DNA from 3 places in the Ruegeria sp. BHSB058 genome. Region 3 is predicted to be linked to each of the others. Evidence: riboswitches for the same ligand, from Rfam matches in the RefSeq annotation. Region 3 holds a riboswitch; each other region holds the start of a gene.
The links. A riboswitch is a leader RNA that binds a small molecule or an ion and turns the genes downstream of it on or off. The one in region 3 is predicted to bind cobalamin.

Region 1 (10,242 bases), on a different contig from region 3:
GTGCGCCCTTGGGCCACGATTTCTGCGCCATCAACCTCAGTGACAACCTCAAGCCGTGGGAATTGATCGAAAAGCGCCTGCGTCTTGCGGCGCAGGCCGATTTTGCCATGGCATTCTACAATCCACGCTCGAAGTCCCGGCCTGAAGGTTTTGCAAAAACGCTGGAAATCCTGCGCAAGGAATGCGAGCCAAAACGCCTGATCCTGTTTGCCCGCGCCGTATCACGCAAAGACGAAGCTCTGCGCATCTCGACCTTGGCCGAGGCGACACCGGAGATGGCGGATATGCAGACAGTTGTCATAGTGGGATCTTCGCGCACGCGGATCATCGAAAGGCAAGGCACGCCAATCGTTTACACGCCGAGGTTCACCCCGGAATGAGCCAACCAGTCCACAACCTGCGCCACATTCGAAAACTCGGTCCGCTGCGGCAGAGCGGGACGATCGATCATCAGCACCGGCAGGCCCAGTTCGCGCGCGGCGTCGAGCTTGGCGCGTGCGCCAGAGCCGCCGGCGTTCTTGGACACAACAAGTTCGGTGCCGTGGCGCCGCATCAGGGCCAGGTCATCCGCAAACGTGAACGGGCCGCGCGAGACCACCACGTCGCAATCGGGCAATGGCAAAGCGCCGGGTTGGTCCACCAGCCGCAGCAGATAGCGATGCTGGGGCTGGGCGGCGAAATCTTCCAGATGCATGCGGCCCACGGCAAGAAAAACCCGTCGAGAGGCGCCCGAAAGAGCGCCAACCGCCGCCGCGATATCGGGAACGTGGCGCCAATGATCGCCGTCTTGAGATTGCCATTCAGGGCGGGTCAACGCCGCCAGGGCGGCACCGGTTTCGGCACAGGCAGCAATTGCGTTGCGGCTCATTTGCGCAGCAAATGGGTGGGTGGCGTCGATCACGTGCGTGATGCCATGATCGTGGATAAAACGAACCAGCCCCTGAGAGCCGCCAAAACCGCCGACGCGTGTTGGCAGGGGTTGCGGACGGGGGGTCTCCACGCGGCCCGCGTAAGAATACGTTGCGGTCAACCCGAGTTCTGCGACGGCTTTGGCCAGCGCATTGGCCTCGGTCGTGCCGCCAAGGATCAGGAGATGGGACATGAGTGACGCTCCGTGGCTGACCGTTCTGGGTTTGGGCGAAGATGGACTGGATGGACTGACACCGGCAACCCGTCAAGTGCTGGATGCGGCGCAGGTCGTCATGGGGCCGCCCCGCCATTTGTCGCTGATCCCGGAATCCGGGGCCGACCGAATTGAATGGCCGGTGCCGTTTTCCGCCGGCCTGCCGCTGCTGCAAGGCTTGCGCGGGCGCCGCGTCGTGGTGCTTGCCTCGGGCGATCCGTTCTGGTTTGGAGCCGGTTCGGTGATCGCCCGACATTTCGATGCCGGTGAATGGACCGCCATTCCAGGCCAGTCGACCTTTTCCCTGGCAGCGGCGCGTCTGGCCTGGCCCCTGGAAGACACCCTGACATTCGGGCTGCATGCCGCGCCCCTGACACGTCTGCGCCCGCATCTGGCGCGGGGGTTGCGGGCGATTGTCCTGTTGCGCAACGGCGCTGCGGTGGCGGAACTGGCGACTTACCTGACCGAAACCGGCTTTGCCGACACCACGCTGCACATCCTCGAAGCGTTGGGTGGCCCGCGCGAGCGCATGCAGAAAGCCACGCTGACCGAAGCCTTGCTTGGCACATTCGCACATCCGATATGTGTCGCGCTGGAGGTGGCGGGCGCGGGTTTGGGCGTGCCCATGGCATCCGGAAAACCAGACGATATTTTCGAGACCGACGGGCAGATCACCAAACGCCCCGTTCGGGCGCTGACGCTGTCGGCGCTGGCGCCACAGCGGGGCGAACACCTGTGGGATATTGGCGGTGGCACAGGCTCGATCAGCATCGAATGGCTGATGTGCGATCAGACGCTGACCGCCACCACGATCGAACCGCGCGCCGACCGGGCCGACCGCATTCGCCGTAACGCCGACGCGCTAGGACAGGACCGCCTGAACGTGGTGCATGGCACCGCGCCGGATGCGTTGAGCGGATTGCCCAGACCGGATGTGGTTTTCATCGGCGGAGGGCTGAGCACCGCGCTTTTGGATTGGCTTGCCGCGAACCTGTCCAGGGGCACTCGGCTGGTCGCCAATGCGGTGACGCTGGAAAGCGAGGCGCTGCTGGCGCAGTGGCATGACAAGCTGGGCGGCGATCTGCTGCGGATCGAACTGGCGCAATCCGCCCCGCTCGGGCCGCGACGGGGCTGGAAATCGGCCTATCCGGTAGTTCAATGGAGCGTGACGCTATGATCGTTGCGGGGCTTGGATTTTCATCGACGGCAACGGCTCAAAGCCTGCGCGACGCCTATGACCGGGCCACCAAAGGGCAAACCGTCGCAGCCTTGGCAACGGTGGCGGACAAGGAGGGCCATCCTGCCCTGATCGAATTTGCCGCAACCTCTGCCCTGCCCCTCTATTTCGTTGCGCCTGCCGATCTGAGCGGCCAGCGCACGTTGACCTGCTCGTCCCGCAGCCGCGCCACTTATGGCACCGGAAGCGTGGCCGAAGCTTCTGCCCTCGTCGCCGCCGGAACAGGTGCCCGACTGGTTTCACCCCGACAGATCTCGACCGACCGCCTGGCCACCTGTGCGGTTGCAACTGGAGAGCCTAAATGACCGTTCACTTCATTGGCGCCGGACCGGGCGCCGCCGATCTGCTGACCCTGCGCGGGCGCGATATCATCGCCTCGTGCCCGGTCTGCCTTTATGCCGGGTCGCTGGTGCCCGAAGAAATCCTGGGCCACTGCCCCGAAGGTGCAAAAATCGTCAACACCGCGCCGATGGATCTGAATCAGATCATGGCCGAGATCGAAATCGCCCATCAGGCGGGCCACGATGTGGCGCGGCTGCATTCTGGCGATCTGTCGGTCTGGTCCGCGATGGGCGAACAGATCCGCCGCCTGAAACAGTTGGGCATTCCGGTCAGCGTGACGCCCGGCGTTCCTTCGTTTGCAGCCGCGGCGGCGGCCTTGGGCACCGAGCTGACCCTGCCCGGTCTGGCGCAATCGGTGGTGCTGACCCGCACGCCGGGCCGCGCCTCGTCGATGCCCGCTGGCGAGACGCTGGAAAACTTTGCCCGCACCGGCGCGACGCTGGCCATTCACCTGTCGATCGGCAATCTGGACAAGGTCATCGCCGATCTGGCCCCGCATTACGGAGCGGATTGCCCGGTGGCCGTGGTCTATCGCGCCAGCTGGCCGGACCAGCGAATCATCCGCGCAACGCTCGACACCCTGAAAGAAGCGCTGGACGCGAGCATCTCGCGGACCGCGCTGATCTTGGTGGGGCCAGCGCTGGCCGGCGAAGGGTTTGACGAAAGCTGCCTCTATTCCAAGGAATACGACCGGCGCTATCGCCCGCAGAGCGCGGACAGCCCGTGGTCGAGCTGGAGTCATGGCGATGACTAACCCGCCGGGAGTTCTGATTTCGGCGCCCTCGTCGGGTACCGGCAAGACGACGGTGATGCTGGGCCTGCTCAGAGCGCTGGCCGAGGACGGGCTGACCGTTCAACCGTTCAAGAGCGGGCCGGATTACATCGACCCGGCCTTTCACCGCGCGGCGGCGGGGCGTTCCTCGTTCAACCTGGACAGCTGGGCGATGGGCGAACCGCTGCTGGGCGCGATCTCGGCCCAGGCCGAGGGTGCGGACATCGTGGTGGCCGAAGGGTCGATGGGCCTGTTCGACGGCGTTGCCAAACCGGGCGAGCTGGGCCATGGGTCGAGCGCCGAAACCGCACTGCGGATGGGTTGGCCGGTGGTACTGGTTCTGGATGTGGGCGGTCAGGCGCAATCGGCGGCGGCCACGGCGCTGGGGTTCCGGATGTACAACCCTGACCTGCCCTTTGCCGGGGTGATATTGAACCGCTGCGCCAGCCCCCGACATGAACGCCTGACCCGGTTGGGGATGGAGCGTGCGGGTCTGCCGGTGCTGGGCGTACTGCCGCGCCGGGGCGATCTGACCTTGCCTGAACGGCATCTGGGCCTGATACAGGCGGTTGAACACCCCGATCTGGAAAGCGCGATTGCCGGTTACGCGGCGTTTTTGCGCGAACATGTGGATCTGGAGGCAATCAAGGCGGCGGCTTCATCAAGTCCGCAAGGGTCCTCGGCGTCGGCGCTGCCATTTCCCCCGGCGCAGCGCATCGCATTGGCGCGGGACGAGGCCTTTTCCTTTACCTATCCGCATTTGTTGGAAGGCTGGCGCGCGGCGGGGGCCGAAATCCTGCCGTTTTCTCCGCTGGCGGATGAGGCGCCGGCGGCGGATGCCGATCTGGTCTGGCTGCCGGGTGGTTATCCCGAATTGCATGCTGGCAAGCTGGCAACAGCCGACACGTTCCTGACCGGTCTGCGCAAACATGCCGAGACAAAGCCTGTACACGGTGAATGCGGCGGTTACATGGCCCTGGGCGAAGCACTGATCGACAAGGATGGGGTAGGCCACAAGATGGCCGGGCTGTTGGGTCTGGTCACGTCTTATGAAAAACGCAAGTTCAATCTGGGATACCGCAAGGCGCGTCTGATTGCGCCGATACCCGGACATGGCGCGGGCGCAATGTTGCGCGGGCACGAGTTTCACTATTCGTCGATTGTCGACCAACCGGACGCGCCGCTGGCGCAGGTCTTTGACGCTGAAGGGGTCGAAGGCCCTCAAACCGGCTCGGTACGCGGCAACGTTACCGGCACCTTTTTCCACCTGATTGCGGAGGCTTCGACATGAGCGGCTTTGTCTCTTTCATCGGCTCCGGTCCCGGCGATCCGGAACTTTTGACGCTCAAGGCGGTGGACCGGCTCGGCAAGGCCGACGCGGTGCTGTTCGATGATCTGAGCAGCGGTCCGATCCTGACACACGCGCGCGAGGATGCCGATCTGGTCGGTGTCGGCAAACGCGCCGGTCGCCCCTCGCCCAAGCAGGACCATGTCAGCCGTCTGCTGGTCGATTATGCCCAGACCGGACAGCGTGTCGTACGGCTGAAATCCGGTGATGGTGGTCTGTTCGGTCGGTTGGAGGAGGAAATCGTCGCCCTGCGCGAGGCCGGTATCGACTATGAGATCATTCCCGGCATCCCGTCGGCCATCGCGGCGGCGGCGGCGGCGGGCATTCCGCTGACCCGCAGGCTGACGGCGCGGCGGGTGCAGTTCGTCACCGGCCATGATGTCAGCGGCAAGCTGCCTCAGGATCTGAATTTACCTGCCTTGGCCGATGCTGGCGCGACCACCGTCGTTTTCATGGGCAAGCGCACGTTTCCATTGCTGGTCGAGGCGCTGAATGTCCACGGGCTGCCGCTCGACACCCCGGCGCTGATGGCCGAATCCGTGTCGACGCCGGACCAGAAACTGCAACGCGCAACGATCGGAGCATTGGCGGAGCAACTGAAATCAGAGGTCGGCACCGCCCCCGCCCTGATCCTTTACGGCCCGTTGGCGGAGTTCGGGGATGTATGAGCTGAACCTGATTGGCATCGGCACCGGCAATCCCGATCACGTCACGTTCCAGGGGGCAAACGCGATACGGGCGGCGGACCTGATCCTGATCCCCCGCAAGGGCGAGAACAAGGCCGATCTGGCTGGACTGCGGGAGGAGATCATCGCGCAGGTGGCGGACGCGGCACCTCAGATCGCCTATTTCGATATCCCCAGGCGCCGCGCCGATAATGGCTATTTGCGCGGCGTGGACGAATGGCACGACGCCATCGCACTGCGCTGGCAGGAGACGATCGCCGGGTTTCCGCAGGCCCGGCAGGTGGCGCTGCTGATCTGGGGTGATCCGTCGCTTTATGACAGTTCGCTGCGAATTGCGTCGCGGCTGGACCCGCAGCCGGTCACACGGGTGATTCCCGGCATCACGGCGCTGCAGGCACTGACGGCCGCCCATGCGATTCCGATCAACGACATCGGCGCGCCCTATGTCGTCACGACCGGCCGCCGCATCCGGGACGAGGGCTGGCCTGACGGTGCCGACAAGGTTGCGGTCATGCTGGACGGCGAATGCTCGTTTCAAAGCCTTGATATGATGGCGTTCGACATTTGGTGGGGCGCGTATGTGGGCATGAAGGAAGAAATCCTGGTCAAAGGCCCTCTGGCGGACGTTGCGGACAAGATTCTTGAAACCCGTGCCCGGGCACGCGCCGATCATGGCTGGATCATGGACATCTATTTGCTGCGCAGGCGCGAAAAATGACCGAATGGGTCGCAAATGGGAATTGCGCGAACGACTGCATCGCGGCTAAATGAAAGGGTCTGGTCCTGCCGGAGAATTCCGGTGCTAAGAGGGAATTTGGTGCGGCCATCCCGGTGGTCAAATCCAAAGCCGCCCCCGCGACTGTAAGCGGTGAGCTTCTGTTCAACCAGCCACTCCCGGAACTGTCCCGGGGGGAAGGCGAACAGAGGCACCGACCCGCAAGCCAGGAGACCTGCCAGGCAAGAAACGAAACACCGGCCGTCGGGTGCGGCGGCTCAGGAGGACTAAAATGACGACCAAAACGCTCAAGGCATCTGCTGCCGGTTCGGCCATCCTTCCGGCTCTGTTTGCTGTTGTTCTGGGTCTGGGGATCATCACCCTGACCGGCCATGTTCAGGCATCCGCCCTGCACGACGCCGCTCATGATGTGCGCCACTCAACCGGCTTCCCCTGCCACTGACCCATGTTCAGTCGCATTCTGACCAGCGCGTTGTTCGCTGGCGCTGCAGCAGGGCTGATCACCGCCCTGCTGCAGCTCGTATTTGTGCAGCCCGTCCTGCTTCACGCTGAACTCTACGAGTCCGGCGAATTGGTGCATTTCGGAGCAGCCGCCGTTTCGGCACATCCGGATCTGCCGGGGTTCGACCTGATGCGCGATGGGCTGAGCATCGTGTTCACCATGCTGACCTATACCGGCTATGCGCTGGTGCTGGTGGCCCTGATGTCGATGGCAGAACGGATGGGCCATGAGGTCAATGCCCGCACCGGCATCCTGTGGGGGTTGGCGGGCTTCATCACTTTCCACTTCGCGCCCGGACTGTCCTTGGCGCCTGAGGTGCCCGGTGTGGCCTATTCCGACATCACCGCGCGCCAGATCTGGTGGACCGGAACCGTGGCAGCGGCAGGTGTCGCCATGTGGCTGATCGCGTTCGGTGGCAATCTGATCAGCTACCTGATCGCGACCGTGCTGCTTTTGGCGCCGCACCTGATCGGAGCCCCCGAACCCGACAGCTTTACCGGCCCGGTTCCGACCGAACTGGGCGCCCTGTTCGCGGCGCGCGCCTTTGGTGTCGGTATGGCCGCCTGGGTTCTGGTGGGCACGTTTGCCGGATATTTCTGGCAGGCCGAAGGAAAACGCGCCGAAGCCAACGCGTAATCGTTTGCTGATGCATCCCGCCGGGCCAGACGCCCGGCGGGATTATTTATATCAAAAGGATTCGAGATGTTCCGATCTCTCGCACTTTTCGGCATCGGCCTGATCTTTGGCGCTGGCGCAGGTTTCGTGACGGCGGCGGGTTATGGCGTGACATTTGAAGGCCACGATCACGGCGACCCGGCCCAACACGGCGAAGCCGGTTCACATGATCATGCCACAACCATAAATTTTTCATCGGGCGCGGACGCACCGGGACTTGAGGTCATGCTTGCCAAGGATCCGATGGCCGGTTGGAATCTGCATGTCATTCCGCGGAATTTCCGCTTTTCCCCGGAAAATGCCTCGCTGGCGGACAGGCCGGGCGAAGGCCATGCGCATGTCTATGTCAATGGTGCCAAGCTGGCGCGCCTTTATGGCGAGTGGATGCATATCGACGAATTGCCCAAAGGCGAGGTCGAGATCGAAGTCTCTCTGAACGCCAACGATCACAGCCAGCTGACCGTGGATGACGTGCCCGTCGCCGCCTCGGTCGCGGTTCAGGTCGACTGAATCGCCGGTATCCGCGCGCGCAGGCACAGGCGAAGCCGCCCGCATGGTCGGGCGTCTTCGATCCAGCCCGAGGCGCTGTCCAGATAAGTCTGGCAAGTGGCGGCGATGTCGTCAGCATCCTTGACCGGATCAAGGTCGGAAAAGACATACGAGGCCAGTCCCTGCCCCTGCAACCCCAGGGCAACCGGTTGCTCGCATGCGCTGAAACAGGCGTGTTGCGTAAGTTCGACCCGATCGGAAAGCCCGGCCTTTGCAAGCGCATCTGTCACGGCATCACGCTCGGCCTCGCGATCCCGCGCTCCAAGGCAGCTGGAACAGATCAGCAATCGAATACGTTGGGTGGTCATGTATGGCCCATGCTTGCGTCGGGCCGTTATTGCGGGTTTCGACCTGCATGCGCAAGCCGGGTTTGATCGGATGGACACGGGATTGTGACACCGGACATATGCAAAATCTGGCATCACAGTCTTGTCAAACCAACCGGAGCTGGAACGATGAAACGTCTGTGGACAATCCTTTGCCTTGCCGCCCTGCCCGCTTGGGCCGGTGATCTGGAACCCCGCGAAGGATGGGAAGTTCATCAATCTACCAAGACCTATGAAGATCTTGTCTCCGACACCGCGGCGGCGATCAAGGGCAACGGCCTGATCGTAGTGACGCAGGCGGGGCCGACCAAGGCTGCGGCGGCGCGCGGCATCACCATCCCCGGCAACCGTGTCATGGGGGCGTTCAATAACGACTATGCCGTGCGCGTGCTGGAGACATCGACGGCAGCCATGATCGAGGCGCCGATCCGTTTCTACGTCACAGAAAACGCGGACGGTACCGCAACGCTGTCCTACAAGACGCCAAGTTTCGTCTTTGCGCCCTATCTGGACGAGGGCGGCGATGAACTGGCCGCCATTGCACAGGAATTGGACGGAAAGTTCCAATCCGTGGCGGAATCGGCAGTAAAATAGTCACACCGGCGTGAAGGCGCTTGCACCTTCCTGCTCACTCCGCAATCTGCCTGTCGAAAACGAACGGAGCGTTTGAGATGCAGGAAATCGTGCCCCGCGCAGCGGATCTTTTGGCAAGACGGCTATACGAGGCCGGCTGCCGCCACGCCTTTGGCATGCCGGGCGGTGAGGTTCTGACCCTGGTCGACGCGCTGGAACAGGCTGGGATTCAGTTTCATCTGGCCAAGCATGAAAATGCTGCCGGGTTCATGGCCGAGGGGGTCCACCACCGCGACGGCGCGCCCGCCATTCTGGTTGCTACATTGGGTCCGGGCGCGATGAATGGCATCAACGTGGTCGCAAATGCGTTTCAGGACCGGGTGCCGATGATCGTGTTGACTGGCTGCGTCGATGCGGATGAGGCGCTGACCTATACGCATCAGGTGATGGATCACGCGCAGGTCTATCGCTCGATCACCAAGGGAACCTTCATGCTAACGCCCAACGGGGCCGACATCGTTGCCGACAAGGCGGTTTCCTTGGCAACCCAGGCCCGCCCCGGCCCGGTGCATATCGACGTGCCGATCTCGGTGGCCGATGCGCGCGTTTCGGTTCCGAGATTGCGGCGGCTGGCCGCTGCCGCGCCGGTGACGCCGCAGGGAACCTGCCTGGAAAAGGCCCGCCACTGGATGGCCGAGGCCGAGCGCCCCGTTGCGATCATCGGCCTCGATACGCTTTATGACGGGTCGCACCGGGTACTCAGGGCATTTCTTGAGCATTTCGGAATTCCTTTTGTCACCACCTATAAAGCCAAGGGCATTCTGCCCGAGGATCACCCGTTGTGTCTGGGCGGTGCCGGGTTGTCGCCGCTAGCGGACAAACACCTGCTGCCACTGGTGGAAAAATCCGACCTGATTTTCTGTATCGGTTATGACCCGATCGAAATGCGCCCCGGCTGGCGCGAAGTTTGGGACCCGAATGAACAGCGCGTCATCGACATCTCGGCGGTACAGAACGATCACTATATGCATCAGGCGAGCCTGAGTTTTGTCGCCGACACCGCAGCGACGCTGGAAGCAATGGCCAAGGGCGTCCCGGCACGAGAGACTTGGCCGGACGGCAACCCGGAGCAGGTGCGCAAGGCACTTGCGCTGGCTTTCCCGTCCGACGACGAATGGGGGCCTGCAGCCGTCATCGCCGAGACGCGCGCTGTCATGCCCGGCAATACGCTGGCCACGGCCGACAGCGGCGCGCATCGCATCCTGCTGAGCCAAATGTGGGAATGCTTCGAGCCGCGCGGGCTGATCCAGTCTTCGGCGCTGTGCACCATGGGCTGCGCCGTGCCGATGGCGATCGGGCTGAAACTGGCCGAA
Region 2 (10,242 bases), on a different contig from region 3:
TTGGTCGGTTCATCCAGCAGCAGCAGCCCCGGCTGCTGCGCCAGCGCGCGGGCAATATGCAGCCGCTGGCGCTCTCCACCCGACAGGGTTGCCCACTCCCTGTGCGCCATCCCGGCCATGTCCACGGTCCGCAGCGCCTTGTCGACCTGCCACGTGTCTTCCGCCTGCCAAGGCCGCAGGGCCGACAACCACGGCGTGCGGCCCAGCTCCACCACCGACCGCGCACTCACCCGCTCTGTCGTGTCGGCCTGTTGCTCGACAATGGCGACACGCCGGGCGATCTGCCGCCGCCCAAGCGCCGACAGGGGATCACCGGCCAGTTCGACCTGCCCCGAACTCGGGCGCACCAATCCCGCCAGCAGGCGCATCAGGGTCGACTTGCCCGACCCGTTGGGACCGACCAGCGCCAGCGTCTCACCGGGGTCCACGTCAAAGGACACACCTGACAACAGGCGCTTGCCGCGCACGGCGTAACTCAGGTCTCGGGCCTCGATCCTCATCGCGCGCTCCTTTGTCCGCGCACCAGAATGACGGCAAAGGCTGGCGCACCTATCAACGCAGTCACCACCCCGATGGGCAGGACCTGACCGGGGATGATGATGCGCGACACGATATCCGCTCCAATCAGGAACACGGCACCGATCAGGGCGGCGGTCGGGATCAGGCGGCGATGCCCCGGCCCCACCAGAAATCGCGCGGCATGCGGGATCACCAGCCCGACAAAGCCGATGGACCCCACGATCGATACCATGACCGCCGTCGTCAGCGCGGTGGCAAGGATCAGCACCGCCTGCACCCGCCGGACGGGTATGCCCAGCGACGCCGCGGAATCCGAACCAAAGGTAAAGGCATCCAGCGCGCGGGCGTGAAAACGGCAGATCAGCCAGCCGGCAAAAGCCACAGGTATCGCAAGATACACATCCGGCCAGCGCACCCCGCTCAGGTTGCCCATCAGCCAGAACATGATTCCGCGCGCCTGATCGGCATTGGCGGATTTGGCGATGATGAAGGCCGTCATCGCGTTGAACAGCTGCGATCCCGCAATCCCCGCCAGAACGATCTGCGCCGTTGCCGCCCGTCCGCCACCCGCACCCGCCGCACGGGCCAGGATGGCAACGAACCCAAAAGCCAGCAGCGCACCGTTGAACGCGCCAAAGGACAGGGACAACGCGCCGCCGCCCAATCCGGCGATGGTCACCGCCACCGCCCCGGTCGAGGCCCCGGCAGAGATGCCCAGAATATACGGATCGGCCAGCGCGTTGCGCAGCAGCGCCTGCAGCACCACACCCGCCACGGCCAGTCCCGCGCCGCAGGCCGCGGCGACCAGCGCCCGTGGCAGCCGGTAACTCCACACGATCCCCTGATCGATCGGATCGACGGCCAGACCCGCCCCGGCCAGCTTGTTGGCCAGCACTGAAAACACAAGCTCGGGCGCAAGCGCGGTTTCCCCGATCATCGCGCCCGCCAGAACCGCCGCAACCAGCACCGGCACGGCAAGGCACACGGCCCCCAGTACGTGCCGGGCGATTGCGGCGATCTCGCTCACTGGCTGTTACCGCCGCTGCTCAACTCCTCGGCCAGATCCTCCAGCGCCGGAATTGCGCGTATGGTGGCGTCCATGGCCTGTGCGTCCATGATGACGATGCGGTCGTTCCTGACCGCATCCATCCGGCTGGCCACCGGGTCGTTGCGCAGAAACTCCAGCTTTTTCTCATAGTCATCGGCGGCAAAGCGGCGACGGTCCATCTTGGCGATCACGATGACGGTCGGATTGGCCTTGGCAATGGTTTCCCAGCCCACCGTCGGCCATTCCTCATCCGTTTCGATGACGTTGCGGATGCCCAGCGCGTTCATCATATATCCCGGCGCGCCTTTCTGCCCGGCCACGAACGGATCGCTTTCCATCTCCGGGGACGAGAACCAGAACACGGCGGACACGTCGTCAAGTTCCACCGCCTTCGCCCTGGCAATGGCTGCGGCCTCGCGCGCCCTGTAGTCCGCCACCAGTTCCGCACCCTTCTCGGACGCCCCAAAGACAGCGGCCAGTTCCTCGATCCCCTGATACAGCGTATCGGTCGAGAACATCTCGATCCGCGTCCCGTCACTGCCGACCGAGTTGTCCTTGCCGACGCAATCGGCGGGCATCACATAGGTCGGAATGCCCAGTTCGTGAAACTGTTCGCGCGTGGCAACGATGCCTTCGGGGCCGACATGCCATTCATATTGCGCCGCCACCAGACCGGGCCGCCTGGCAACCACGCTTTCAAAGCTGGGGTCGTTGTCGGCCAGACGCTCCACCTTGGCGTTCACCTCGGCAAATTCAGGCAGAACCTCGTTGAACCAGACCGAGGTTCCCAGAACCTGCTCGCCCAGCCCCAGCGCATAAAGCACCTCGGTCGCGGCCTGACCGACCGTGACCGCCGACGCCACTGGCGCCTCGAACGTCACCGAATGGCCGCAGTTTTCGATGGTCAGCGGAAAACTTTCGCTGGCGGCCACACTTGCCGCCGACAGAGACAGGGAAAGGCCCACAAGGCCGGTACGCAAAACCATGATGATCGATCTCCATATGTCAATGACCGGAGAACGGGTGAAAGGGCATTGACCAAAGCGACAGTCGCATTTCGTCTTCTGTCGGTGCAGGGCGGCGCACGGCCCCCCGGCAGGATCCTTTGGCAACCTCCCCGGACAACCCCGTCCGGTGTGTTTCGGTTTTTACCGGCAGGTCTCCTGACTGACGGGTCGTCGCCTGTCCTGTCTTCCCAGACCTGAAAGGCCCAGTGACACGAACGGACAGCGCTCGCCGCCTACAGTTGCGGGGGCAGTTCCGGTTGATGCCGCGCGGCACCTCGGATTCCCTCTTAGCCCTTTCGGGACCGGTACCGCGCGCTTAGTGCAATCCTTACGGTGCGGCAAGAAAATTCTGCGCGCGCCCGGGCTAGCTCTGCAAAAGGTTCAGCACCGCATCGCGCTCTGACAGAACCAGCAACAGCGCCAGATCACCGGGCTCGACCCGATCCAGGATCATCCTGCTGGCCTCGACCGGCGAGGCCGCGCGCAGAACCTGATCCTCCCGCAGCCCGCATTCCGTGGCGGTCTGCCGGATCAGCGCCGGAATCTCGCCCAGCTCACGCCCCCGCAGATACCCTTCCAACTCGGCGGCGACCACCACATCCGGTTGAAACCCCAGCGCCGTTCTGGTGACCTCCCGGATATCCTGGTCCGACCGATCGCCCGCATGGCTCAGCACGATGAAGCGCCGCTTTGCCGACAGCCCGCCCAGCGCCTCGCACACGGCCGCAATCGAATGTGGATTGTGGGCAAAATCGACAAACACCCGCGCGCCGTTAAAGGCGAACTCGTTGCACCGGCCCGGATTGTCACGGGCATCGGGCCTGAACCCGGCCAGCCCGGCGCGAATGGCCTCAACCGGGATCTCCATCGCACGCGCAAGGCACAGCGCCGCCATCGCGTTCAGGATGTTATAGCGCGCCGCACCCCCCATGGTCAGCGGCACATCGCGAACCGATTGAATGACCTGCTCGGCCTGCCCATCGAAGAACACGATCTCTTCTCCACGCAGGAACGAACAGCACTCTCCCCGCTCGCGGGCGCGGCGGATCAGATCGTTTTCCGGGTCCAGCGAGAACCACCAGATCACACCCGGCGTGGTTTCCGCCTCGTCCCGCACAAAGGGATCATCCGCGTTCAGGACCAGAACACCGCCCTTCTTCAGGGCGCGGCGCACGGCAAACTTCGCCTGCGCCAGTTCCGGCACCGTGTTGACGCCGTACTGGCCCAGATGATCGTTGGCCACATTCGTCACCACCGCGGCCGAGGCCGCGCGGGTCGGCAGCCCCCGGCGCAGGATGCCACCGCGCGCCACCTCAAGACAGGCGATCTCAAGCCGACGGTCCCGCAACAGCATCCGTGCACCGCCCGGCCCGGAATAGTCGCCCCGGTCCAGGATATCGTCCCCCACCCGCACGAACTCGGTCGAGGTCAGCCCCGCCACCCGGCCCGACGCACGGGCAATCGCCTCCAGCAGACGGGTCGTCGTGGTCTTGCCGTTGGTGCCGGTGATGAAAGCGACGGGAATGTTGTGCAACGCGCCCCAATCCACCGCGTCGGGCGAGGGCAACGCATCCCAGGCCCATGTCCGGCTGCCCGCGCCGTGACCCAGCGAGATCTCGTCATCGTCGCACAGGATATCGACGCCGTGCTTCTCCGCCGCCTTGATCAGCGCGATCAGGGCCGGGTTGGCCTCACGCTCCATGACGCCCCTGAGGTCGGCAACCATCGCCTCGAAATTTCCCGAGGCCGCCCCCGTCAACTCCGCCGCACAGAAATGCCAGGCGGTCTGGGCCGCAAATACCGCCGAATACAGCTGATCCATCGGCGCGGAAATCGCCAGGTTCACGCCGCCGGTGAACGCCCGCCACGCCAGCGCCTCATCCTGCCAGCCCAGCGCATCCAGCACGCGGCGCGCATGCACCTGCCACAAGCCGGTGACACGCTGCGCCAGATCACCGTCGAAAAACACATCGACAACCGCCCCCGGACTGTCCCACATCAGGCCCGGCCCGGTCAGCCGGCGCGCGTCGTCCACACGAAACAGATCGCTTTGCGCGCAGGTGATGGTCAGCGCGGTTTCAAGCGCCTCTATCCTGTCCATGTCGCCCCCTCAGTCGGAGTCCTCACCAACATCCCGCGGCAGCCGCACGCCGCGTTCATCCCGGATCAGCGCCTGATCGCTGTCAAACAGCTCCTCGAACGCGCCGGGAACGGGTGCAGGCGCCGCCGCACTCGCCTCGGCAGACTCGGCATCCTCATCCGAATTGAAATAGATGATCTGCTTCCAGCACCGCGCCGTGTCATCACCAAAGATCACCAGCACGTCGCCTGGTGCCGCCATGTCCAGCGCCGCGTTGATCGCCTCGACCTCGTCGGGAATGACGCTGATCGCCTCCTCGGCAACTCCGCCCGACATCAGGCCCGATTTCAGCATCTGCGGGATTTCGTCATGGCCGCGCCCGCGGCGGTTGTCATCGGCCTTGCAGATGAAATGATCGAAATGCCCCGCCAGCGCCTTCGCCGCATCCGCCACGTCCTGATCGCGCCGGTCACCGGGCATCGAGACGACGCACAGCCGCCTGCCCTTGACATCCATCCGGTCGGACATCGCGCTCATCGCCGCCAGCGCCGCCGGGTTGTGCGCATAGTCCAGGATCACCTTGAAGGGATGCTCGTCAAACACGTTCATCCGCCCCGGTGCCTGGAAATAGCTGGTGTCGAAGGTGCGCAACCCGTGCCGGATATTGTCCAGATCGACCCCGAAACTATAAGCCATGGCTGCCGCGAACATGGCGTTCTGCACGTTGAAGATCGCCTTGCCCTCAAGTGCTGCCGGAATCAGATGCGACCACAGGATCGGGATATGCAGCCCGTTGTCATAGATGGTCAACATGTCGCCATTCATGCCCTGTTCCAGCACGATGGCCTTGCCGCCCGCCTGAATATGCTCCTTCACCAGGCTGTGGCCCGGATTGGTCGTCACGTAAAAAATGGTCTTGGCCGGCGCATAATCGGCCATTTTCAGACAGTTGATGTCATCGGCGTTCAGCACCGCCGTGTCGGTGGCGCTTTCCACCACCACGCGCTTGACCACCGCCAACTGCTCGACCGTGTCGATGCCGCCCAGCCCCAGATGGTCGGCCGAAACGTTGAGACACGCCGCCACGTTCGAGCGCTGATAGCCCAAACCCGACCGGACAAGCCCGCCGCGCGCGGTCTCCATCACCGCGAAATCCACCATCGGATCGCGCAGCACGATCTGCGCCGATTTCGGCCCCGTCATGTCACCCTTGACGCTCAGCTTGCCATCCACATAAACGCCGTCCGTCGAAGTCATCCCGACAATCTTGCCGCTGGCCTTCATGATATGGGCCAGCATCCGCGACGTCGTGGTCTTGCCGTTGGTTCCGGTGATCGCGGCAATCGGGATGCGGGTCTGCTGGCTGGCCGGGAACAGCATGTCGATCACCCGTCCCGCAACGTCGCGCGGCTGGCCCTCGGACGGGGCCACGTGCATGCGGAAACCGGGCGCCGCGTTCACCTCGACGATCGCGCCGCCGATCTTCTTGTAGGATTTGGTGATATCGTCGATCAGGAAATCGACGCCGCCCACATCCAGCCCCACCGCCATGATCGCGCGCTCGGCCATGTCGCGATTGTCGGGATGCACCACATCCGTCAGGTCGATGGCGGTGCCGCCGGTCGACAGGTTCGCCGTCGAGCGCAGATAGAAAATCTCGCCCTCGGGCAGCACCGTTTCTTCGGTCACGCCCGCATTCTCCATCAGGCGCCTGGCCTGAGTGTCGATCTCCAGCATGGTCAGCACCTTCTCGTGCCCGATGCCCCGGCGCGGGTCCAGGTTCACGATGTTGACCAGCTCGGCAATCGTGTGCTTGCCGTCGCCCACCACATGGCCCGGCACCCGCTTGGCCACCGCAACCAGCTTGTTGTTGACCACCAGCATCCGGTGATCGAACCCGGTAATGAAGCTTTCGACCAGAATGGCGCGGCTGCGTGAATGCTCCTTGGCCTCGGCAAAGGCGGTCTCGACCTCGGATTCCGAATTCAGGTTGATCGACACGCCGCGCCCGTGATTGGCATCCAGCGGCTTGACCACCACCGGAAACCCGATCCGCGCCGCCGCCTTGGCCGCCTCGCGCGCGGAATAGACCATGCGCTGTTGCGGCACCGGCAGGCCCAGATCGTTCAGCAGGTTGTGGGTGTCTTCCTTGTCACAGGAAATCTCCACCGCGATATGCTTGGTTTCCGAGGTGATGGTGGCCTGAATGCGTTTCTGGAACTTGCCATGCCCGAACTGCACCAGCGAGCCTTCGTTCAGGCGGATCCAGGGAATGTCGCGCTCCTCCGCCGCCCTGACCAATGATCCGGTCGAGGGGCCGAATTCCTTGCGCTGCGCCCGCAGGACAAAGCTGCGCAACTCGTCGTCCCAATCGAACTCGGGATCGAAATCGTACTCCAGCTGCTCTTTCAGCTCCTGCGGCAGCAGATGCATCAACAACCGCATCGCCAGCTTTCCGGCGGCCAGCCCCACGTCGCGCTGGCGGTATTCATAGACCATGTTGTACTGGCCCGGCTGACCGGTGCCGCGGGTCCGGCCAAAAGTCACGTCCGAGCCCGCCACGTTCTGCACCTCGATGGCGCAATGCTCCAGCACATGGCCCAGCCAGGTGCCCTCATCCTCGCGCAGGCGGCGGATGAACCCGCCGGGTTCGCGATAGGAACAGCCGTGCTCGGCCAGGCCGGGCAGCGCCGCAATCAGGGCGTCGATAAACGCAGGCCCGATACGGGCCGATGGCCACTCTTCCAATATTCCCAGATCAATGACATGCCGAATGACCGGAAAACTCGCCCAGACATTCGGGCCCACAAAGACATTGGTCGAGACGATTTTCATGAGGCTCCCCGTTTATCAGATTTTTATTCCCCCCCGGCGGCGGCCTTTTCCCCGGACACTTCCGGCAGGGTGCAGAACGCCAGATGCTCATCCGGCGGAAACGCCTGACGAGCCGTCAGGTCATAACGGCACCCTTCGCCCAGAACGTCAAGCCGAAGTCCAAGCAGGCTCAGCGCCTCTCCGGCGCGCGCATCCCACATTGACGAATGGCTGAGATGGCTGGCATCGACCACCGTGACCGATCCGCTGCCCACCACTTCCAGCACGTTGTCGGGTCCGATGAAGGCCGCCGTGTCCTCGTCGATACCCAACCCGATCAGAAAAGGGTTGAAGGATGAGGCGGTTAGCAACCGCCCCAGCCGGTTGCGCTGGGTGAAATGCTGATCGATGATGACGGCGTTGGTCAGCCCCATTCCCGGCGCCAGCGTGATATTGCCCTGCGCGGGGGCCGCGTTGCTACTGCCTCCGGCGACCATGTGTTCCGACATGATGGATGCCCCCGCCGAGGTGCCCGCAACAGGCACCCCCGCCGCATTCCGCCGCCGGATCTTCTGCGCCACCAGCGTGCCGCCCAGAATCGCCGACAGCCGCAACTGGTTGCCGCCGGTCATGAAAATCCCGGTCGCCCGGTCCAGCATCCCGGCAAAATCCGGGTTGTCGCAATCGGCCCGGCGCGAGATCGGCAGGAACTCGACCTTGCCCGCGCCAAGCTCGGAAAAGATGCGGTTGTAATCCGGCCCCGTCTCTTCCAGCATCGAGGCGGTGGGGATCACCACGATATCCGCCTTCGGTCCACCCGACATCTCCACGAACCTGCGGTGGATCTGCATTTCCTTCACGCGGTCTTCGCCGCCACCGATGGGGATGATGAACCCGCGCGGGGTGTCTGCAGCAACGGGTGCTGGGCACATGTCGAAAAAACCTTCCAGTCCTGAAGCGGGCAGCCGCCAGAGCCGCGCGGACGCTTATACCTGTTCATACATGCCGCGCCGGGCTATCTGGCCGTTGCGGACATGCCATTCCCCCCGTGCCATCACATGCCGCACCCCAAGGTTTTCGTCAAGAACCACCAGATCAGCGTCCATATGCACGCCCAACCGTCCCTTGCGGCGCAGTTTCAGCAAATCGGCGACATTCGAGGTGAACGGCGCCAGCGCCTCGGCCAGCGGCACCCCCATTCCCACCAGCGCGGCCAGCGTTTCCGGCAAGGTATCCGACAGGCCGATGCCAAAACGGGTCAGGTTCCCTTCGCGGTCAAAGGCAGGCAGGCATCCGCCGCCATCCGAGCTGATGGTGAACCGCTCCATCCGACCGCCCGCGTCGCGAAACCGCACAAAAGCCTCCGCAGCCGAAATTCCGGGCTCGACATGATCATCGGGAAAGGCGGTGGCGTCGATGTAACAGCCATGCCGGGCCAGCGCCACGGCCTGCTCGAACAGCGGTTTGTTGCGGTTGACATGGGTCGGGTTGAACACCCGCGCAGGGATTTCGGACGTGGCAATCGCCTGTTCCAGCATCGACAGCCCCCGCTCCCCATCGCCCATGTGGCAATGCACGATCCCCGCCTTGCCGGTCATCAGCCCGGCCACATGCGCCTCGCTGGCGATGCGCAGCACCTCGTCCAGCGTCGGCTGGCTCGAGCGGTGATCGCTGATCGCCAGCTCCCCCACCCCGATCACCGGATCAAGAAACACGATATCGCCCCGCGCCGACCCGGTCAGCGTGGTCAGCGGCACATGATACCCCCCGGTATGACACCAGGCCGAAAGCCCTTCTTCGCGCAACCCATAGGCCTGCTGCACCAGCGTCTGCGTATTCCGCGTCAGGTCATCCGTACCCAGAACCCCGACAACCGAGGTCACCCCGGCGCGGGTAAAGGCCGACAGCATCATCGGCGGCACCCGGCTGGCCGGCCCGGTTTCGCCGCCACCCCCGGTGATATGCGCATGCGCATCGATCAGCCCCGGCACAACCGGCGCGCCCTCGGCATCCATCACCTCGGCCGTCAAAGCTTCCGGTATGTCGGGCAGACCCGCTCCCAGATAGACGATGCGCTCTCCGGCGATGACGATGTTGCCGATGCCAACCGGCTCGGGACTGTGGATCAGGGCGTTCTTGATGACGGTCAGCACAGGTCAGGTTCCTTGATGAGGGTGGCAGCAAAAACTCTGCGTCACCTCTGACAGTTCGATTGGGTTTTGGGAAACGTTAAAGCAACGTGACCCGCCCATTGATGATCAGATTTTGAAAAGTCCTGATGCAACCGACCGCATTGGCAAGGTTGCATCCCCCGGATCCGGCTCCGCCGGTCTCCAGTGGCGCGACGCAACGCAGACGGGCAAAGACGCTGCCCCGTCGAAATCGATCCATCAGACTGCCTGGGACTTGTACATTTCGCACAACACGCCCCCGAAAACCTGTACATTTCGGACAAGTCGGACAAGCGGGTCAGTCGCCCTCGCTCTTCCGCTGAGCCTCGATCTCGCGCCATTTGGCGACGTTGCGGTTGTGCTCCTGCAGCGTTTCGGCAAAGGCATGACCCCCCGTTCCGTCAGCCACGAAGAACACGTAATCCGTCTTCTCCGGCGCCACTGCGGCCTCAAGACTTGCCAACCCCGGATTGGCAATAGGCGTCGGTGGAAGGCCATCTATAAGATAGGTATTCCAAGGTGTTACGCGGCGAAGCTCGCTTTGTCGCAACCCGCGCCCCAGGCTGCCCTGACCCTTGGTGATCCCATAGATCACGGTCGGGT
Region 3 (10,242 bases):
CCGCAGGAACAGCGCTGCCGTGATCGATCCGGCAAACCCGCCCGACGGTGCGTTGTCCAGATCAGCGATGCCCGGTTCGATCAGTTCTTCATAAGGGTCATGAAACGGCATCCGCCACACCGGGTCGGCCACCTTTGACGCGGCCTGCGCCAGCACCTGCGCCGCCTCGTCGTCGTCGGTATAAAACGGGGCCAGGTCTGCCCCGACTGCCACGCGCGCCGCACCCGTCAGCGTCGCCATCGAGATCACCAGATCCGGCTGACCCTCGTCCGCCAGCGCAAGCGCGTCGGCCAGCACCAGCCGCCCTTCGGCGTCGGTGTTGTTGATCTCGACCGTCAACCCCTTGCGCGAGGTCAGGATATCGCCGGGGCGAAATGCGTTTCCGGCCACCGAATTTTCCACCGCCGGGATCAGCACCCGCAGCCGGATCGGCAGGGCCAGCGCCATGATCATTCGCGCCAGCCCCAGCACATTGGCCGCCCCGCCCATGTCCTTTTTCATCAACCCCATGGCCGAAGCAGGTTTCAGGTCCAGCCCGCCGGTGTCGAAACAGACCCCTTTGCCGACCAGCGTCAGGCTGGGTCCGCTGTCGCCCCAGGTCATCTCGATCAGCCTCGGGGCCTGCCCGGCGGCGCGCCCTACGGTATGGATCATCGGAAAATTCCGGGCCAACAGGTCGTCGCCGATGATGGTCTCGCACCGCGCCCCGAACTCGGCCGCCAGCCCCTCGGCCGCTGATTGCAGGTGGTCCGGCCCCATGTCGGATGCCGGGGTGTTGATCAGATCGCGGATCAGCGTTTCGGCATTGGCAATGGCCTCGATCCGGGTGGCGTCAACGCCTTCGGGGGCGACAAGCGTGGCCTTGGCCGGCGATTGCGCGGCATAACGGTCAAAGGCGTATCCGGTCAGCAGCCATCCAAGCGCCTCGTTGGCGGTATCCTGATCGGCCAGCCCCGAGACGATCCGATAACTGCCTTTGGGCAGCTTTTCGGCGGCGGCGGCCAGCGGAAACCGCTTGCGCGCGCGCTTGGTCGCGTCGCCGTACCCGGCCAGCGCAAATCGCACCGCGCCTTCGCGGCCCGGCACCAACAGCGCCTGTCCCAGTGCGCCGGTGAACCCGTTGGACGCTACCCAACCCCGAACCTCGCTGTCCTGCGCATCCAGCCAGGCATCAAGCGCGGCCTGTTCGATTACATGCAGGTGCAGGGCGTGGTCGGAGGGAGGGGCAAAAGACAGGGGCATGAACGGCTCGCTTGGTTGAGGTGCGGCCAGACTACCTTGCGCCGGGGCACCTGCAAGCCATTTCAGATCGAAAGATGCCGTTGGTCCCAAACCGCAACCAACGACTGCTCGCCGACCCGGATCAGGCGGAACAGCGTGGCGCTGGCGGCGACGTGGTCTCCGGCATCCACGGCTTCTGACACATCTCCCGCCACGCGGGTCAGCGCCGTCATGCCGACCTGTTCGGCAATCGCCACCAGCGAGCGTGCGGCCTTGCGCAGACCCAGCCAATCCCGCTGTCGCCACATGAGTTCGCATCGCGACAGCCGCAGGGCCAGCTCTTCGATGGCGCGGCATACCACATCCTCGGCGCCCGAATCGCCCAGCTGATCGTAAAGATTTCCCAGAGGGTCCGGATCCAGTCGCACGGTTTCCCTCTGAACGAGTGTGATCACTTTCTCCACCACGTTCACCCCAATAAAGTCGCACCCCCACGGCACGGTCGCATCCTCGCGCCACAGTGGTTGGCAAAAGGTTTCGGCAAAAGTGGATAATGTCTCGAATTTTGTTTCAATTCGGATTAGATCACGCTGCAGCACAGAAAACCTTGGGGATTTACTGGAATGGACTTCGCTAAACCTCTGCCGAATTATCTGGTCAAGCGCTACCATGGCTGGAAAGCCACGACCTATGCCGAGAACGAGGCCTGGTACCGCACATTGGCCAACGAAGGGCAGCATCCGCGCGCCATGGTGATCTCCTGCTGCGACAGCCGGGTGCACGTCACATCTATCTTCGGCGCCGATCAGGGCGAATTCTTCATCCACCGCAACATTGCCAACCTGGTACCGCCCTATGCGCCCGATGGCGATCACCACGGCACCAGCGCGGCCATCGAATATGCGGTCACCGCGCTGAAGGTCGCGCATCTGATCGTGCTGGGCCATTCGCAATGTGGTGGCGTTCAGGGCTGTATCGACATGTGCAAGGGGCAGGCGCCACAGCTTGAGGCCAAGGAAAGCTTCGTCGGGCGCTGGATGGATATCCTGAAACCGAAATACGATCTGGTTGCCGATCTCAAGGACAACATCGAACAGGCCCGCCAGTTCGAGAAACAGGCCGTGGTGGCCTCGCTGGAAAACCTGATGACCTTCCCGTTCGTCGCCTCCGCCGTCGAGGCCAAAAGCCTCAGCATTCACGGCCTGTGGACCGACATCGGCGCAGGCGGATTGCAGAGCTATGATCCTGCGAAAGGAAAGTTCGAACCGGTCTGAGTGACCCGGGCGCCGATCTTCGACGCCCGAACCGCTTCTGGAAATCAGCCCAGCCGCCGCGACAGGAACGTTCCGTCTGCGATTGATGCCTGGTCCGCGCGCAAGCGCCCGGTCAGCTCTGCATCACCGCCGGTTTGCCCCCATTGACCAAAGTGCACGTGGTCGGTGATCGCGCGGCGCGGCAGCCAACCAGCCTTTTCAAGTTCCGGCCTGTCGTGAAAACCACGGACCAGCCCGACACAAAGATATGCGACGGGTACAACCTCGGCAGGCAGGTTCAGCACCTCTTTCAGCGCGCCATTGTCAAGGATCGACACCCAGCCCACCCCCAGCCCCTCGGCTCGTGCCGCCAGCCAGAAATTCTGTACCGCACAGACCGACGAGAACATGTCCATCACCGGTATATGAGTGCGACCGATCACCACCGGCCCGGAGCGGCTGCGGTCGCAAGTGATGCAGATGTTGATCGGCGCCTCGAGGATACCTTCCAGCTTGAGCTTGCGATAAGTGTCGCGCTGCTCGACCGGGAACATCAGCGCGGCCTCAGCATGGGCCTTGGCAAACAGCTCATGCACCTGCCGGCGCATATCACGGTCCTGCAGGATCAGGAAATCCCACGGCTGCATGAATCCCACCGATGGCGCGTGATGCGCCGCCAAAAGGACACGGCTCAACCGGTCTTCGGGTATCGGGTCCGGCAGGAAATCCCCGCGGGTGTCGCGACGGTTGAGGATGGTTCGATAAACCGCTTCGCGGCTCGCCTTGTCAAAGGCGTCGGGCGCCATCAGCGCCGGTTCGGTGGTAATGGCCATCGGAGTCCCCTTGGATGGTCCCGCGCCGCCCGCCGTCCACGCAGGCTGCGCCATCCCTTCCGGCCGGTCTTCTGACTCGGGATCTTCCCGCGCGAACCCCTTCCCGGCCAAGGCCAGTGGTTCATGTCCGCACAGTCCCCCTTACAGCGTTGGGCACGTCGCGGGTTTGCACCGCGTTCCCGATTCTCCCGCACGGGCGGGCACCGAAAGGTGGCCGGACATTAGTCGGTCACGCAGGCAGGTCAACGAAAAAGGGGCACGGTTTCCGCGCCCCTGACATTCCCAATCCGAAGGAGCTTCACCCCTTCTTCAGAACTTCCCGTCCCAGCAGCTCGGCGATCTGCACCGCGTTCAGCGCCGCGCCCTTGCGCAGGTTGTCGCTGACGCACCACAGGTTGATGCCGTTCTCGATGGTCGAATCCTGGCGAATGCGGCTGATGAAGGTGGCGAAATCGCCGACGCATTCCACCGGGGTGACATAGCCACCGGCCTCGCGCTTGTCGATCACCATGATGCCGGGTGCCTCGCGCAGGATGTCGCGCGCCTCGTCTTCGTCCAGGAACTCCTCGAACTCGATGTTCACCGCCTCGGAATGGCCGACAAAGACCGGAACGCGGACGCAGGTCGCGGTGACCTTGATCTTGGGGTCGACGATCTTCTTGGTTTCGGCGACCATCTTCCACTCTTCCTTGGTCGAGCCATCCTCCATGAAGACGTCGATATGCGGAATGACGTTGAAGGCGATCTGCTTCTGGAACTTCTTCGGCTCGACCTCGTTGATCGGGTTGTAGACGGCCTTGGTCTGATCCCACAGCTCGTCCATGCCTTCCTTGCCCGCTCCCGACACCGACTGATAGGTCGACACCACGACGCGCTTGATCCTGGCACGGTCATGCAGCGGTTTCAGCGCAACCACCATCTGCGCGGTCGAGCAGTTGGGGTTCGCGATGATATTCTTCTTGGAATAGTCGTGGATCGCCTGCGGGTTCACTTCCGGCACGATCAGCGGAATGTCCGGGTCATAGCGATAGAGCGACGAGTTGTCGATCACGACACAGCCCGCCGCTGCCGCCTTGGGCGCGTAATCCTTGGTCGCGGCCGAACCCACGGCAAACAACGCCATGTCCCAGCCGGTAAAGTCAAAGGTGGCCAAGTCCTGGGTCTTGATCGTCTTGTCGCCAAAGCTGACTTCGGTGCCCAGCGAACGACGGCTTGCCAAAGCGGCAATTTCGTCCACGGGGAACTGGCGCTCGGCCAGGATGTTCAGCATTTCGCGGCCCACGTTGCCCGTGGCGCCGACGACGACGACGCGATAGCCCATGTCTTGTCTCCTGAGTTAAGGACGCGCGTTCATAGCACCCTTTGTCGCAGAAGAAAGGGGGCAGGCGGCGTATTTGCGTCCCTGACGTCAATTTGAGGCGTGGCGCTGTGTCTCAGCCCCCGGCCAGAAGGCCCTCATAGACCTCGACCAGCGCATTTGCTTCGCCCTCGATATCAAAATGCGTCTCTACATGGGCGCGGGCCGTCACTCCGGACCGGGCCAGAGAATCGCGGTCCGCCAGCATCTCCGCCGCCGCGCCGGCCAGCGCCTGGATGTTGTTCGGGGCCACGACGCGGCCCAGCGACGGGTCGGTCACGATTTCGGAAAACGCGCCCACATCGGTGGCCACCACCGGCACACCGCAGGCCATCGCCTCCAGCGGGGTCAGGCCGAACCCTTCCCATCGCTGGGGGGCGATGAACAGGTCCAGCACCTGATACCATTCCGCGATCCGGTCCACGGTGACCTCGGGCTTGAACAGGATGCGGTGGGCCAGCCCGGCGTCTGCGACCTTCTGTTTCAGATCGTTCAGAAAGCCGGTGTGCTGCTCGGTCGCCCGGCCCATGACAATGCCCGATACATCGTCGAACCGCCCACACAGATCGATCATCGCATCGACAAAGGCATCCGTGCCTTTCTGGTGCCGGATGCGGCCATAACAGCCCAGCAATATCCCGTCGGGCAGTCCCAGTTGCGCCCGCACGGCAGCGCGATCCTTGGGCGGGGTGAAATCCTGCAGGTTGATCCCGTGCATGATCACGCGCGCGTCCCGGTCCAGATACCCGGCGGTCTTGCGCGAGGTCGCCACCACCGCGTCCATCTTCGAGATCAGCCACTTGGTATAACCCGTGTGCCGCCGCTGCGAGGCGCTGGTGAACAGCAGCTTCAGGCGCATCCGGAACACCCCCCGCAAGATCAGACCCAACAGCATTTCCGTGTTCCGCCGTGCATGCCAGACCCTGAGAGGTCGGCGCGGCAGGAACGGTACTTTTGCCAGCGGTATATGCGGGATGTCATCGGGCAATCCGGGGCCGGTGGCGACAATACCGATCTTTTGGGCCTGCAGAGGAACCAACCGCGCAATGGTCGCCGTCACGCCGGAAAGCCTGCGTTTCAGATTTGGGGCGATGACACGCACGTCTTGCAATTGATGCTCCTGTTCCGGTGGTTTCAGGTCAGTCGACGCTGTCGCGGCTGAACAGGTATACCGCGCAACCAAGGCCAAGCGCGACCGCAAAAAAGCCAAAAATCAGCACGTAAGGCGCAGTCGCGCCCGCCTCCACGGTTGCCGCGTGTATCCGTCCGGTCAGAAACTGCATGATCCCGACGCCACCGATGCCGAACAGGTTCAACAGCGTCACACCTCGCCCGACCAGATGTGCCGGAATGAAGGCGCGTCCATGCGCCATGATCACCGGGAAGGATGCCCCCATGAACCCGATCACCGCCATCAGCACGACCGAGGACCAGACCGCGTGATCGATCCACAGGCACAGGAGGCCCAACGCGACGGCGCCCAATACGTTGCCTCCGAAGATCACCCATTTCCGGGTGCCCAGGATCCGGTCCAGCGGGCCATAGCTGAAGGTTCCGGCAATCATCGCCGCCCCCATGATCAGCGTCGCCTGCCCGATCTGCGAGGTGGTCAGATCGAAAACGTCCCGCAAATACGGCCCTGCCCAAAGCCCCCGCAGCGCCGCCGAGGGTGCATAGGCCACCAGCATCAGCGGCAGAATGGCCCACAGCCGCGGTTCTCTCAGAAGATCCAGAACCGATCCCTTTTGCTCGGAATCAATCCGTTCAGGATCATGCACCGTCATCCAGATTCCAACCGCCACAGCCGACGAGATTGCGGCCAGCCCGGCCAGCGTCGCACGCCAGCCCATCAGCTCCACCGCCAGCGCGGTCGGGTACGAGGCGACAAGATTGCCAACCGAACCCACGCCAAGCATCACCGCCGCCAGCGTGGCGAATCTGGCCGGGGCAAACTCGCGCGCGAAAATGTAATAGGACGCCATCAGAACCGGCGAGCACCCGACGCCGATCAGCACCATGGCAAGACTCACGTGAACCGGCGCGGTTGCCGCCGCAAACAGGGCCGCGCCGCCGCCACCGCCCAGCAGCAGCAACACCGCTGCCGTCCGTCGCGGCCCGATCCGGTCCAGCGACCAGCCGACCGGAATTTGCATCGCGGCGAAAGTCAGGAACCAAAACCCCGAAGCGGCGGCCAGATCGTCTGGTGCCGCGCCAATGTCGCGGCCAAGATCGGCGGTCAGCACCGCCAGAAAGGCGCGAAAGAACTGGCTCAGCACATAGGCCAGACACAATACAACCAATCCAGCCCGCATGATCCGCTCCGATACCTGTCTTGTTAAGGATGGTTGACACGTCCCGCCACATTGCACAAGCGTGTGTCTGGTTGCGTGATTGCTGGTCATCACCGCATTCGTGCTACTTTGACGTCTATGCAGGGGACAAGGGCAATGATCGGCGAGCAGGGCGGGTTTTATGCCACGCTTGCGCCCGTGCGCGATTTCGCCGAGCTGGCCGAGCCCGCGCGGTTCACCCCGCTGCCGCCGGATTGGGTGGTTGGTGTGGCCGATATCGTCGATTCCACCGGCGAGATCGAACGCGGACGATACAAGACCGTCAACATGGTTGGTGCCGCCGTGATCTCGGCCATGATGAACGAAGTGTCCGAACAGCCGTTTCCCTTTGTCTTCGGGGGTGACGGCGCGGCCTTTGCGGTTCCGGGCTCACTGGCTGCCCGCGCGCATCAGGTGCTGGCAAACCTTCGGTGTTGGGCCAAGGAGGAATTCTCGATCTCGCTTCGCGCCGCCCTGGTGCCGCTGAGCGACATCCGCGCCATGGGCAGCGATGTTCGCGTTGCGCGACACGCAGCATCGGACGGCGTCGATTACGCCATGTTTTCAGGCGGAGGGGTCAGCTGGGCCGAGTCGCGGATGAAATCCGGCGCCTATGAAATCCCGCCCGCTGCTCCGGGCGCACAACCGGACCTGACCGGTTTGTCCTGCCGTTGGGCCAACAGCCGGGCAAAACATGGACAGATCGTGTCCATCGTCATTCAGCCAATCGCCCGCGCGTCGGATCGTGACTTTGCCGACCTGGCGCGGCGGGTGGTTCAGGCCGTGGCCGGGCTGGAGCGTGGCGGCCACCCGGTTGCCGCCTCCGGTCCGCCGCTCCGCTGGCCCCCGCCGGGGCTGAGCATTGATGCCCATGTTTCTCGTGCCGGCAGCAATCTGGAGTTCAGAAAGTTATTGGTGCTGGGACAAAACCTGTTGATCTGGCTTCTGTTCAAGTCTGGCCGGCATCTCGGTTCGTTCGATCCGGGCCATTATCGGCGCATGGTCACGCAGAACACCGATTTCCGCAAATTCGACGACGGGCTTAAAATGACGCTCGACTGCGATCAGGCATCGCTTGACACGATCGGGATGCTTCTGGAAGAGGCCCGGGCGCAGGGAAAGATCCGCTATGGCCTGCACGCCCAGGACGAGGCGATGATGACCTGCATCGTGCCGTCGGCCACGCGTGATGACCATATGCATTTCATCGACGGGGCTTCGGGCGGCTATGCCAGGGCCGCCGCCGCGATGCGCGGCTGATCCGGCCTATTTCGCCTTCCACTTGGCCGACAAGGCGCGCGCGCTCTGGGCCAGAACCAGCACGTCGATGCCCACCGCCAGAAATTGTGCGCCCATATCCAGATAGGCCTGTGCCGCCTCTTCGCTGGTGCCAAGGATGCCCGGTGCTTTGCCCGCATCCTTGATCCGGGTGATCGCGGCCTCGATGACCGCGCGCACTTCGGGCGCGGCGCTGTTGCCCTGAAAGCCCATGTCCGTCGACAGATCAGCCGGGCCGATGAACACGCCGTCGATACCCTCGACCGCAAGGATGTCATCCAGCGCGGCGATACCCGCGCGGTTCTCGACCTGCACCAAAAGACAGACCTCGTCATCGGCGGTCTGGATATACTCGCCAATCGTTCCGAACATGGTGGCCCGCGTCGCCGTGGCGCCCACACCGCGCGTACCTGTTGGCGGATAGTGACAGGCGCGCACCAGTTCCCGGGCCTGCTCGGCGCTTTCCACCATGGGCACCAGAACCGTTTGCGCACCCGCGTCCAGCACCTGCTTGATGATCCAGGTCTCGCCGATGGGCACCCGCACCACCGGATGCGACGGGCTGGCCGCCAGCGCCACCAGCTGATCGCGGATCGATCGGATATCGTTGGGGCTGTGTTCGCCGTCGATCACCAGCCAGTCGAACCCGGTTGTGCCCATGATCTCGGCGGTGGAGGCCTCGGCAAAGCTCATCCAGCAACCGATCAGGCGATCGCCGCGCAATAGGGCCTGTTTGAAACTGTTTTTTGGTGCGGGCATGTGGGCCTCTCAGTATCTGGGGTTTGCGGACAAGCTACGCCTTTCCGGGCGCAAGTCCATCAGGGGACAGCGATCGCGCGATTTCGGTGATCACCTCAAAGGCCATCCTCACGTCGTCCTCGGTGGTTTCGAACTGTCCCGCCTGAAACCGGATCACCAGATCGCCATCGACTCGGGTCTGTGTCAGATAGATGCGGCCATCATCGTTGATCGCATTCACCAGCCGCAGGTTCAGATCGTCCAGATCGTCCGCACCATCCGGCGCAAAGCGGAAGGTCCACAATGACCACATCGGCGGTGTCACGATTTCGAAATCCGGTTCCGCCGCCAGCTGGTCATGCAGCTTGCGCGACCATTCGATATGGTTTCGCAGCCGCTGGCGCAGCCCCTCCAGCCCATAGGCGCGGATCACGAACCACAGCTTCAGTGCCCGGAACCGGCGACCCAATGGCACCGACCATTCGGAATAGTTGATGATCCCGTCCCGTCCATGCGTCTTGAGGTATTCCGGGCTGATCGCCAGCGTCTGCACCAGATCGTCGGGGTTTTTCAGGAAATGCGCGCAACAATCGAATTGCACTCCCAGCCATTTGTGCGGGTTGAACACAATGCTGTCGGCCTTTTCGACGCCGATCCAATAGTGGCGATAGTCGGGACAAATCATTGCCGAACCCGCCCAGGCGGCATCGACATGCGAATAAAGCCCGTATTTCGTTGCGATCTCCAGGCATCGGTCCACCGGGTCCGTCGCCCCGGTGCCGGTGCCGCCCACGCACAGGATCACGCCTGCCGGGTGCAGCCCGGCTGCAAGATCAGCCCGTATCGACGCCTCCAATGCCTCGGGGTCCATCCCGCGCCAGTCGCCCTTGATCGGAATGCGGACCAGGTTGTCCTGTCCGATCCCCGCAACCCAGATCGCCCGGTCGATCGAAGTATGAACCTCGGACGAACAATAGACGCGCAGCGGCGTCTGCCCGAACAGCCCGTGCCGGTTGCCCTGCCAGGCAAGCGCCTTTTCACGCATGGTCAGCACCGCCGCCAGCGTCGCGGAGGAGGCGGAATCCTGAATGACACCGGCAAATCCCTCGGGCAGATCCAGCGCCTGCCGCAGCCAGTCCATCATCCGCGTTTCCATCTCGGTTGCGGCGGGTGAGGTCTGCCACAACATGCACTGCGGCGCGATGGCGCTGGTCAGGAACTCGGCCAGAACC

Region 1: it holds a riboswitch for cobalamin, as region 3 does, so the genes downstream of both, AC2FNB_RS08545 (CbtB domain-containing protein) here and bluB (5,6-dimethylbenzimidazole synthase) in region 3, are expected to answer to the same signal.
Region 2: it holds a riboswitch for cobalamin, as region 3 does, so the genes downstream of both, AC2FNB_RS01610 (ABC transporter substrate-binding protein) here and bluB (5,6-dimethylbenzimidazole synthase) in region 3, are expected to answer to the same signal.

What each region holds. Positions count from the first base shown of each region.
Region 1 is NZ_JBXWSF010000024.1:20,967-31,208, forward strand. Features, by position in the region: gene cobJ (precorrin-3B C(17)-methyltransferase) at 1-380, shown strand, start outside; gene AC2FNB_RS08510 (cobalt-precorrin-6A reductase) at 353-1,102, opposite strand; gene cbiE (precorrin-6y C5,15-methyltransferase (decarboxylating) subunit CbiE) at 1,101-2,300, shown strand; gene AC2FNB_RS08520 (cobalamin biosynthesis protein) at 2,282-2,665, shown strand; gene cobM (precorrin-4 C(11)-methyltransferase) at 2,662-3,456, shown strand; gene AC2FNB_RS08530 (cobyrinic acid a,c-diamide synthase CobB) at 3,443-4,765, shown strand; gene cobA (uroporphyrinogen-III C-methyltransferase) at 4,762-5,490, shown strand; gene cobF (precorrin-6A synthase (deacetylating)) at 5,483-6,226, shown strand; cobalamin riboswitch at 6,270-6,480, shown strand; gene AC2FNB_RS08545 (CbtB domain-containing protein) at 6,516-6,686, shown strand; gene AC2FNB_RS08550 (CbtA family protein) at 6,690-7,382, shown strand; gene AC2FNB_RS08555 (hypothetical protein) at 7,449-7,931, shown strand; gene AC2FNB_RS08560 (DUF1636 family protein) at 7,919-8,278, opposite strand; gene AC2FNB_RS08565 (DUF302 domain-containing protein) at 8,426-8,890, shown strand; gene AC2FNB_RS08570 (thiamine pyrophosphate-binding protein) at 8,968-10,242, shown strand, end outside.
Region 2 is NZ_JBXWSF010000004.1:6,863-17,104, reverse strand. Features, by position in the region: partial or broken gene AC2FNB_RS01620 (ABC transporter ATP-binding protein) at 1-500, opposite strand, end outside; gene AC2FNB_RS01615 (FecCD family ABC transporter permease) at 497-1,546, opposite strand; gene AC2FNB_RS01610 (ABC transporter substrate-binding protein) at 1,543-2,553, opposite strand; cobalamin riboswitch at 2,704-2,896, opposite strand; gene AC2FNB_RS01605 (Mur ligase family protein) at 2,939-4,675, opposite strand; gene cphA (cyanophycin synthetase) at 4,685-7,489, opposite strand; gene AC2FNB_RS01595 (cyanophycinase) at 7,513-8,400, opposite strand; gene iadA (beta-aspartyl-peptidase) at 8,455-9,621, opposite strand; gene mltG (endolytic transglycosylase MltG) at 9,938-10,242, opposite strand, start outside.
Region 3 is NZ_JBXWSF010000006.1:74,355-84,596, forward strand. Features, by position in the region: gene AC2FNB_RS02845 (leucyl aminopeptidase family protein) at 1-1,242, opposite strand, end outside; gene AC2FNB_RS02850 (hypothetical protein) at 1,305-1,694, opposite strand; gene AC2FNB_RS02855 (carbonic anhydrase) at 1,845-2,495, shown strand; gene bluB (5,6-dimethylbenzimidazole synthase) at 2,540-3,307, opposite strand; cobalamin riboswitch at 3,352-3,530, opposite strand; gene AC2FNB_RS02865 (aspartate-semialdehyde dehydrogenase) at 3,606-4,628, opposite strand; gene AC2FNB_RS02870 (glycosyltransferase family 4 protein) at 4,741-5,775, opposite strand; gene AC2FNB_RS02875 (MFS transporter) at 5,804-6,976, opposite strand; gene AC2FNB_RS02880 (DUF3095 domain-containing protein) at 7,112-8,254, shown strand; gene AC2FNB_RS02885 (HpcH/HpaI aldolase family protein) at 8,261-9,031, opposite strand; partial or broken gene AC2FNB_RS02890 (pyridoxal phosphate-dependent decarboxylase family protein) at 9,066-10,242, opposite strand, start outside.